Regions from separate parts of the Devosia sp. P1_H9 genome, predicted to be linked through region 1. Evidence: predicted binding sites of a transcription regulator. Region 1 holds the regulator's gene; the other holds the start of a gene.

What was found. The regulator LexA, encoded in region 1, represses DNA repair genes until DNA is damaged. The targets are predictions, from matches to a motif close to TGTTCNNNNTGTGTTCNG.
Region 2: the regulator LexA is predicted to act here: its motif matches at 1,268-1,285, upstream of dinB (DNA polymerase IV).

The regions. Positions count from the first base shown of each region.
Region 1 is NZ_JBFUCQ010000002.1:20,601-24,839, reverse strand. Features, by position in the region: gene AC1DYL_RS03145 (sensor histidine kinase) at 1-187, shown strand, start outside; gene AC1DYL_RS03140 (hypothetical protein) at 243-791, opposite strand; gene lexA (transcriptional repressor LexA) at 1,094-1,816, shown strand; gene AC1DYL_RS03130 (2-dehydro-3-deoxygalactonokinase) at 2,089-2,994, shown strand; gene AC1DYL_RS03125 (2-dehydro-3-deoxy-6-phosphogalactonate aldolase) at 3,001-3,612, shown strand; gene AC1DYL_RS03120 (SMP-30/gluconolactonase/LRE family protein) at 3,609-4,239, shown strand, end outside.
Region 2 is NZ_JBFUCQ010000004.1:418,499-422,737, reverse strand. Features, by position in the region: gene dinB (DNA polymerase IV) at 1-1,245, opposite strand, end outside; gene AC1DYL_RS10565 (NAD(P)-dependent alcohol dehydrogenase) at 1,386-2,351, shown strand; gene AC1DYL_RS10560 (aminoglycoside phosphotransferase family protein) at 2,355-3,101, opposite strand; gene AC1DYL_RS10555 (NAD(P)-binding oxidoreductase) at 3,101-3,751, opposite strand; gene AC1DYL_RS10550 (polysaccharide deacetylase family protein) at 3,830-4,239, shown strand, end outside.

The sequences.
Region 1 (4,239 bases):
CGCCGCCGAGCAGCTGGCGGCAGTGCGCAAGCGCTTCAGCCGCGGCAACAGCGACAAGCCCGGAGCCGGCCTTGGGCTGCCCATAGTCGAAGAGATCGCGGGTCTGCTCGGTGGCGAACTGACGGTTGCATCGCAGCCTGGCAAAGGCTTCAGCGTGCAGCTTACCCTACCGGCCGAGCCGCAATAGTCCGGCCGTGGCGCGCGCCGACCAATGCGCCGGCACGCGCCAGTCAATCCCGTCGTCAGTGCACGGGGATCATCAGGTGGGCATAGGGAGTGTTTGGCCACATCACATAGGGCTGGGTGTGGTCGGGATGTTCTTCCTTGGGATAGCCGGCCAGCATCTCGTCTGCGACGTTGAAGATCATGACGTGCGGCCCATCGACCATCCAGTCGTGACCTGCAGGCGGCGCGGTCGCGAACGGATCCACGTTGTCGGGCGCCGACTCGCCCTGCAGCATGTAGCCGAAACCGACCACGCCCTCGGGTGGGTCCTTCTTCTCGCTATATGCCGTCAACCACGCCATGCCTCCGGCATCGACGCATATTGGATCATTGGTGGGCGAAGCCAGGTTGTCCGGCATGCAGGTAAAGCCGTTCGTTCCCTCCTTGAGCGTCTTCATCTGCATCTGAGCATCGAAGTTCACGACCGTGGCATTCTGGCCCACCGCCACCGGCGCTGCCGACAGCGCGTTGGCGACCAATTCCGCATCGGTCATTTCGGCCGCCACGGTGGGGCTGAGCAAGATCCCCAGGATCATTGCGGATATGGCATAACGGCTTGACTTCATAGACATGTTTTCCTCCTCAGAAACAGTCCAGTTCACTGGCCCGTGGAAACGAGCACAGCTCCAGCTGAGAAGGTTGGGGTGTGCGGGTTCGACACGCCAATCTCTCGACGGTATGCCCTGGTGGACAGCAGGTCAACGAAACGCAAGGCCTCGACGTCGAGAGGATTTCGCGGCCACGCGTCCTCTCTTTCGGCGCGTCAGGAGCGCCATCGTAACGCAATATTCATCGTCCGATTGCAGAACATAACTGGAACACGTATAACACGTTCAGTCTTTGTTCCGATTCTGCTCACGGGGCCGCCATGCTGACGCGCAAGCAACACGAACTTCTGATGTTCATCCACGAGCGGATGAAAGAATCCGGCATCCCACCCTCGTTCGACGAGATGAAGGATGCGCTCGATCTTCGCAGCAAGTCGGGCATTCACCGGCTGATCACTGCGCTCGAGGAGCGCGGCTTCATCCGGCGCCTGCCCAACCGGGCCCGGGCGCTCGAGGTGATCAAACTGCCGGACTCGATGAATCCATCGCTCGGCGGCCGCAAGGCGCGCTTCGAGCCGAGCGTCATCGAGGGTAATCTTGGCCGGGTCGCGACCCCGCCGGCACGCCCCGCGGCTCAGGTGGCCAACGCCGACGCCTACCGCGCGGTCACCGTCCCGGTGATGGGCCGGATCGCCGCCGGCACTCCGATCGAGGCCATCCAGACCCACAGCCATTCCATCATGGTGCCGCCCGAGATGCTCGGTGCGGGTGAACATTATGCCCTGGAAGTGCGCGGCGATTCGATGATCGATGCCGGGATTTTCGATGGCGACACCGTGCTCATCAAGAAACAGGACGCCGCTTCGACCGGTGAGATCGTCGTCGCCCTCGTAGATGACGAGGAGGCGACGCTGAAGCGGCTGCGCCGTCGCGGCAACTCGGTAGCGCTCGAGGCCGCCAACCCAGCCTACGAAACCCGCATCTTCCCGCCCGACCGGGTGAAGGTGCAGGGCCGCCTGGTTGGCCTGCTCCGCAAGTACTGAACTCCTGACCTGCCGCCAATCGGGTCTTCGGGCCGGCTGCCTCAGCCGGCCCTTTTTCTTATGAATCCGGACGCTGCGGACAACAATTGCACTAGGGCTGGGCTGGCAAAGACGTTACGTTCCGCGCCGCTGGCAGCAAGTGGCGCATCGGATCTGAGGCGCCGCCTGCGAGCGGCTTTCGCGATCATACCAGGAGAGTGGACCACCTTCCCGATTGCGATGTAGCGGCATGGCTTGATGCGCGGCAAACTGGCGGCGCAAGGGAGAGGGTTTTGGCAGGACAGGTCGAATGGGTCGCCGTCGATTGGGGCACCTCCAATCTGCGGGCATGGGGAATAGATTCCGCCGGTGAGATCGCCTTCTCCCGCTCATCGCCGGACGGCATGGGCCGTCTCAGTCGCGAGCAATACCCCGATGTGCTGACCTCACTGCTCAACGGCGTCGCCGATGACGTCGAGGACGTACTGATCTGCGGCATGGCGGGCGCGCGGCAGGGCTGGATCGAGGCCCCCTATCTCGACGCCCCCGCCGAACTCGGTCGCATCGCTGCCGGCGCCGTTGCGCCCGACATGCCCGGCCCGCACAACCCGCGCATCCTGCCTGGCGTCTGCCTCCGCGATCTGGGTGCGGAGGACGTGATGCGCGGCGAGGAAACCCAATTGCTTGGGCTCTCGGCACTGATCCCCAACTTCTCCGGCCTCGCGGTTATGCCGGGCACCCACAGCAAGTGGGCGCTGCTTTCCGGCACCAAGCTGGAGCGCTTCTCCAGCGCTATGACCGGCGAGATCTTCGAGCTGCTGCGCACCCACTCGGTGCTGCGCCATTCGCTCGGTGGTGAGCTCGAGGGCGAAGATCGTGATGTCGGCTTCGCTGCCGGTCTCGACCAGGGGCTCGAGCGCCCCCAGCGCTTGACCGCGACGCTGTTCAAGGTCCGCGCCGGCTCCCTGCTGTCGGGCCGCAGCCCGGCATGGTGTGCCGGTTTCCTCTCGGGCCTGTTGATCGGCGCCGAGATCGGGGGCCAGCGCGACTGGATCGGCGAGGCGGAGATTCCGCTGGTGGGCAGTGTCGGCCTTTGCGGGTTGTACCAGATGGGCTTTGAACGGCTCGGCGCCCGGACCCGCATCGTCGATGCGACCGACGCCACCCTCGCCGGACTCAAGGCAGCAAGACAGGCATAGAAGTTCATGGACCACCGCCACATCATCGCGATCCTTCGCGGCATCACGCCTCCCGAAACCCTCGAAGTTTGCGACGCCCTCGTGCTCGCCGGCATCACCATGATCGAGGTCCCACTCAATTCGCCCGAAGCGCTGCGCTCGATCGAAGACGCCGCCAAGGCCTTCGACGGTCGCGCCCTGGTCGGTGCGGGCACGGTGCTGAACCGCGCCGATGTCGACGCGGTCGCCGATGCGGGCGGCCGGTTCGTTGTGTCGCCGGACACCAACCCGGCAGTTATCGGCGCCACAATCGAGCGCGGCATGACCTCGTACCCGGGTGTGTTCTCGCCCACCGACGCGTTCACCGCTATCCGCTCCGGCGCCACAGGCCTCAAGTTTTTCCCCGCCGAAGTGCTTGGCCCCAAGGGCATCAAGGCGATGAAGGCGGTGCTGCCGCCGGCTATCCCGCTCTACGCCGTCGGAGGCGCCAACCCCGACAATTTCGCCGAGTACTTCGCGGCCGGCTGCGCCGGCTTCGGGCTCGGCACCTACATTTTCAAGCCCGGCATGTCGGCCGCCGATGTGGCATCGCGCGCCACCACCGCCGTCGCCGCCTATGATCAGGGAAGACCACGATGAACTCGAAGGCCGAACTGTTCGTCGATAGCCGCTGCGAGCTGGGCGAAGGCCCGTTCTGGAACCCCTTGCTCGAACGCCTGTTCTGGTTCGATATCCTCAACCAGACCATGCTGAGCGCCGGCACCGACGGCCACATCGTCGACCGCATTACCTTCAAGGACACGGTCAGCGCCGGTGCCGTGATCGACAAGGACACGCTCGGCATCGTGCAGTCGGGCGCCCTGCTCCGCTACGATTTTGCCTCCGACACGAGCACCGTGATCGCCGAGATCGAGGAGGACGTTCCGACCAACCGGACCAATGACAGCCGTGTCGATCGCACCGGGGGCTTCTGGATCGGCACGATGGGCCGGAAGGCCGAGGCGGGGGTCGGTGGCGTCTATCAGTACCGCGCCGGACAGACCACCAAGGTCATCGAGAACATCCGCATCCCCAACTCGATCTGCTTCTCCCCCGACGGGCGCACGGCCTACTTCACCGACGCCGGCAAGATGATTGTCCGCTGCGCCCTCGATCCGGCAACCGGCCAGCCGACGGGACCATGGGAGGACTTCTTCACCATGGAAGGGCCGGGCGGCGCCGACGGCTCGGTGGTCGATTCCGAAGGCTACCTCTGGAACGCCCGCT
Region 2 (4,239 bases), on a different contig from region 1:
CAGCGACTTCTCGGCGAGGCCGCGGAAGGCGTCGGGGATGGAGCGGGTGAGTTCGAGGGTGGCGGAGCCGTAGCCGATGGCTTCGCGGCCGAAGCGGGTGCGGACGGTGTCCATGGCGCGATCGGCGATCAGCCGGGCGGCGCCGCTGCGGGTGCCGGGGCGGCGGGGCTCGTCGGCGAGGCCGAGCGGCAGTTCGAGCTGGACCAGCGGGTTGCGCTCGAGGTGCGAGACCGAGATGGCCAGGAGCGTGATGGTGCGCTCGTCGGGGTGGTCGGCTTGCACGACGCGCACCAGGTCTTCGGCGATCTCAGCGAGGCTGACCGTCGCGGCGATGGGGCTGTCGATGGTGACCGATCGGGTGACGGCGCGCATGTCGCGGAAGCGGACGCGCAGGGTGATGGTGTGGCCGTGCCAGGACTTGACCCGAAGGCGCGAGGCGATGCGATCGGCGAGGTGGTGCAGCGTCGGGCGGTAGATGCGCTCGATGAAGGGCTTTTTGCCGAGGGCTGACTGAGCGCCGGCGGAGCGGGCGCGTTGGTTGGTGACAATGGCGCGGGGATCGCGGTTCCAGCTCAGGGCGCTGAGCTTTTCGCCGGTGGCGCGGCCGAGCAGAGCCTGCACCCATTCGACGTGCTTTTCGGCGAGCTGGCCGATGGTGAGGATGCCCTCGTCTTCGAGCTTGCCTTCGGTGACCGGGCCGACGCCCCACATCAGCCCGACCGGCAGATGGTGGAGGAATTCGAGTTCGCGGACCGGGTCGACGACGACGAGGCCATCGGGCTTGGCGACCTGCGAGGCGATCTTGGCGAGATGCTTGGTCCGCGCGACGCCGACGGAGATGGGGAGGCCGAGCTCGGCGCGGACGCGGGAGCGGATGGTCTGGGCGATGGTTTCGGGCGAGCCGAACAGGTGTTCGCAGCCGGCGACATCGGCGAAGGCTTCATCGATGGAGATGCGTTCGACCAGCGGGGTGTAGTCGGAGAGCACGGCGATGGCGGCGTCACCGAGCTGCTGGTACTCCTCGAAGTGGCCGCCGGTGAAGATCAGTTCGGGGCAGAGTTCCTTCGCGGCCCAGCCGGACATGCCGCCGTGGACGCCGAAGGCCTTGGCCTCGTACGAGGCAGCGAGCACTACGCCACCGCCGACGGCGATCGGTTTGCCGCGCAGCTCGGGGTTCAGCAGCTGCTCGACCGAGGCGTAGAAGGCATCGAGATCGGCGTGGAGGATGGTGGCGGCGGACTCCATCCGGGTTCTCCATGGCGGCGTGGGGAACATAAAGTGAACGAAGGGTGCAGCTTGTCAAGCTGAGTCGCGGCTGCCGGGGGCTTGTCTTGCTATCGACAGGTGTGCCGCCTAGGTCTGCTGCTGGGGATCTGGAGGGTGCGATGCGGGCAGTGGTCTATTCGGCTTACGGGATGCCGGAGCAGTTGCGGCTGACGGAGGTGGCACGGCCGGTGCCGAAGGCGGGCGAGGTGCTGATCCGGGTGAAGGCGGCGTCGCTCAATTCTTGGGATTGGGACCTGCTGCGGGGCCAGCCGTTCTTGGTGCGGCTCGGCGGGCTGCTGCGGCCGCCGTACGCGATCCTTGGGGCGGATGTGGCGGGCGTGGTCGAGGCGGCAGGCGAGGGGGTAACGCGGTTCGCGGTGGGCGATGCGGTGTTCGGCGATCTTAGCGGGGCGAGCTGGGGCGGGTTCGCGGAGTATGTCGCGGCGCCTGAAGCTGCACTAGCGGCGATCCCCGCGGGAGTGAGTTTTGAGGCCGCGGCGGCAACGCCGCAGGCGGGACTCTTGGCGTGGCAGGGGTTGCGCTGGAAGGGCGAGGTGCAGCCGGGCGACAAGGTGCTGATCAATGGCGGCGGAGGCGGGGCGGGGACGTTCGCGATCCAGCTGGCCAAGCGGGCCGGGGCCGAGGTGACGGGGGTGGACCGGGCCGAGAAGGCGGAGCTGATGCGATCGGTCGGGGCGGACCGGGTGATCGACTATGCGGTGACGGACTACACGGCTGAGGGGGAGCGATACGACCTGATCCTCGACATGGTGGCGGCGCGGCCGCTGGCGCATTACCGGCGGGCGCTGAGTCCGCGTGGCCGGTTCGTGATGGTGGGCGGGAAGACGTCGACGATCCTCACGGTGGCGCTGGCCGGGGCGATGACATCGAAGCCGGAGGGGCAACAGATGGGGCTGCTGCTGCACCGGCCGGATGTGGGGCAACTGGCGGAGCTTGGGGCGCTGGTGGCAGCGGGGACGATCGTGCCGGCGGTGGAGCGGGTGTATCCGCTGGAACAGGCTGCAGAGGCGTTTCAGCGGATCGGCGACGGGCGGGCGCTGGGGAAGCTGGTGGTGGTGGCGTAGCTGTCAGCCCCCCGCCAGGGCCAGCAGGCGGTCGGTTTCTTCCGGGACGTTCTCCGAAAGGCGGGCTGCGGCGATGATGGGGAGCCAGGCGCGGATTTCGGGGGCGGTAAGGGGGCCGAGGGCCAGGTAGCGCTCGAGATAGGCGTTGGCGAGGTCGGGGCCGGCGCCGTGCAGCATCAGCACGTAGGAGCGGGCGACGTCGGCGGCGGGCGGCCCCGAAGTGGCGTCGGGCCAATCGACGATCATCGCCGTTTCGGGGGTGCCGATGATGTTGAACGGGTGGAAATCGCCGTGGCAGAGGCGGTTGCCATCGGGCAAGCAGGCCAGGTCGGCGAGCAGTTTTGTGCGCAGCGCTTCGTCGAGCTGGGGCACGTGGGCGATGCGGTGCGCCAGGCGAGGCTTCAGCGGCGCCAGGCGCGTTTCCTCGCGGGCGTGCATGGCTAGGTGTAGCTGCACCATGGCTTCGAGCGCGGCGGGGATCTGCGTGGGATCGGCGGTGGCGAGGGTCGCCAGCGGCTCGCCGGTGGCGCGGGACATGACGAGGCCCCAGCGGCCGGCGAACTTGCCGGCTTCGAAAACCTGCGGGGTGGGCAGGCCGTGATCGGCGACGACGGCCAGGATGGCAGCCTCGCTGAAGGCGACGGCGCGGGCGGCAGGGTCACGATAGAGCTTCAGCACGTGCTCGCCGTAGTGGAAGGCTTCGGCCACCTTGCCGGAGCCGAGCAGGTGGCCGATTTCGGGGCGGGTCATCAGCTGAGCGCGGCCTTGAGGGCGATGGCAATCGTGTCCTTCCCGCGGGTGAGCTGGAAGACCTTGCCGATCGACTTGGGCTCTTCGAGCAGGGCGACCACCACCGCGGCGACGTCCTCGCGTGGGACCGACTCCTCGTTGATCGCCTCCTGGCTCAGCACCACCTTGCCGGTGCCGCCGCCATCGGTGAGCTCGCCCGGCTCGAGGATGGTCCAATCGAGGCTGGAGCTGGTGATGTGCTTGGCCGCGGCGCGCTTCTGCTTGTAATAGTCCTTCATCTCGTCGTTCATCGAACGGGTGGAAAGCCCGGTGCTGGCACCGATCGAAGAGATCGAGACGTAGCGCTTCACGCCGGCCTTTTCGGCAGCGCGGACGGTGCGCAGCGTGCCCGTGCGATCGAGGGCGCTGCTTTCGCCGGCGCCGGAGCCGGCCGCGAACACCACGGCATCGGCGTCCTTCATGGCGAAGACGATATCGTCGAAGGCCGATTTATCGAGATCGAGCAGCACGGTTTCGGCGCCGAGCTTCACCATATCGGCCATGTGCCGGGGGTTGCGGATGGTGGCGACGACGGCGTGCCTGGCCGCGATGAGCTTTTCAACGATCAGGATGCCGGTGCGACCGTGGCCGCCGATGACGATGATGCGCATGGGGACACCTCAGTTCCGGAAAGGGTGCCGCAGGTGAGGCGATAGGGCAAGCTCGCTAGGAGTAAGGGAGATGATTCGATGACTGGACGGCAGGTGGTGGTGCACCACGACGACCTGGGGGCGAGTTGGAGCGCCAACATGGCGTTTGTCGAGCTTTGCGAGCAGGGCGTGGTCACTTGCGGCTCGGTGATGGTGCCTTGCCCGTGGTTTCCGCACATGGCGCAGCTGGCGCGGGAGAACCCCGAGCTCGATATCGGCGTGCACCTGACGCTGACCGCCGAGTTCGACCGCTTTCGCTGGCGGCCGATGACGGGCACGGCCGATAATGGCATGTGCGACGCCGAGGGGTTCATGCCGCGTCGCGTGGCGGATACGCGGGGCGCTGATCCCGCGGCAGTGGAGCGCGAGCTCCGGGCGCAGATCGATGCGGCGCTCGACGCGGGCATCGATGTGACGCATCTCGATGCGCATATGGGCACGGTGTGGTT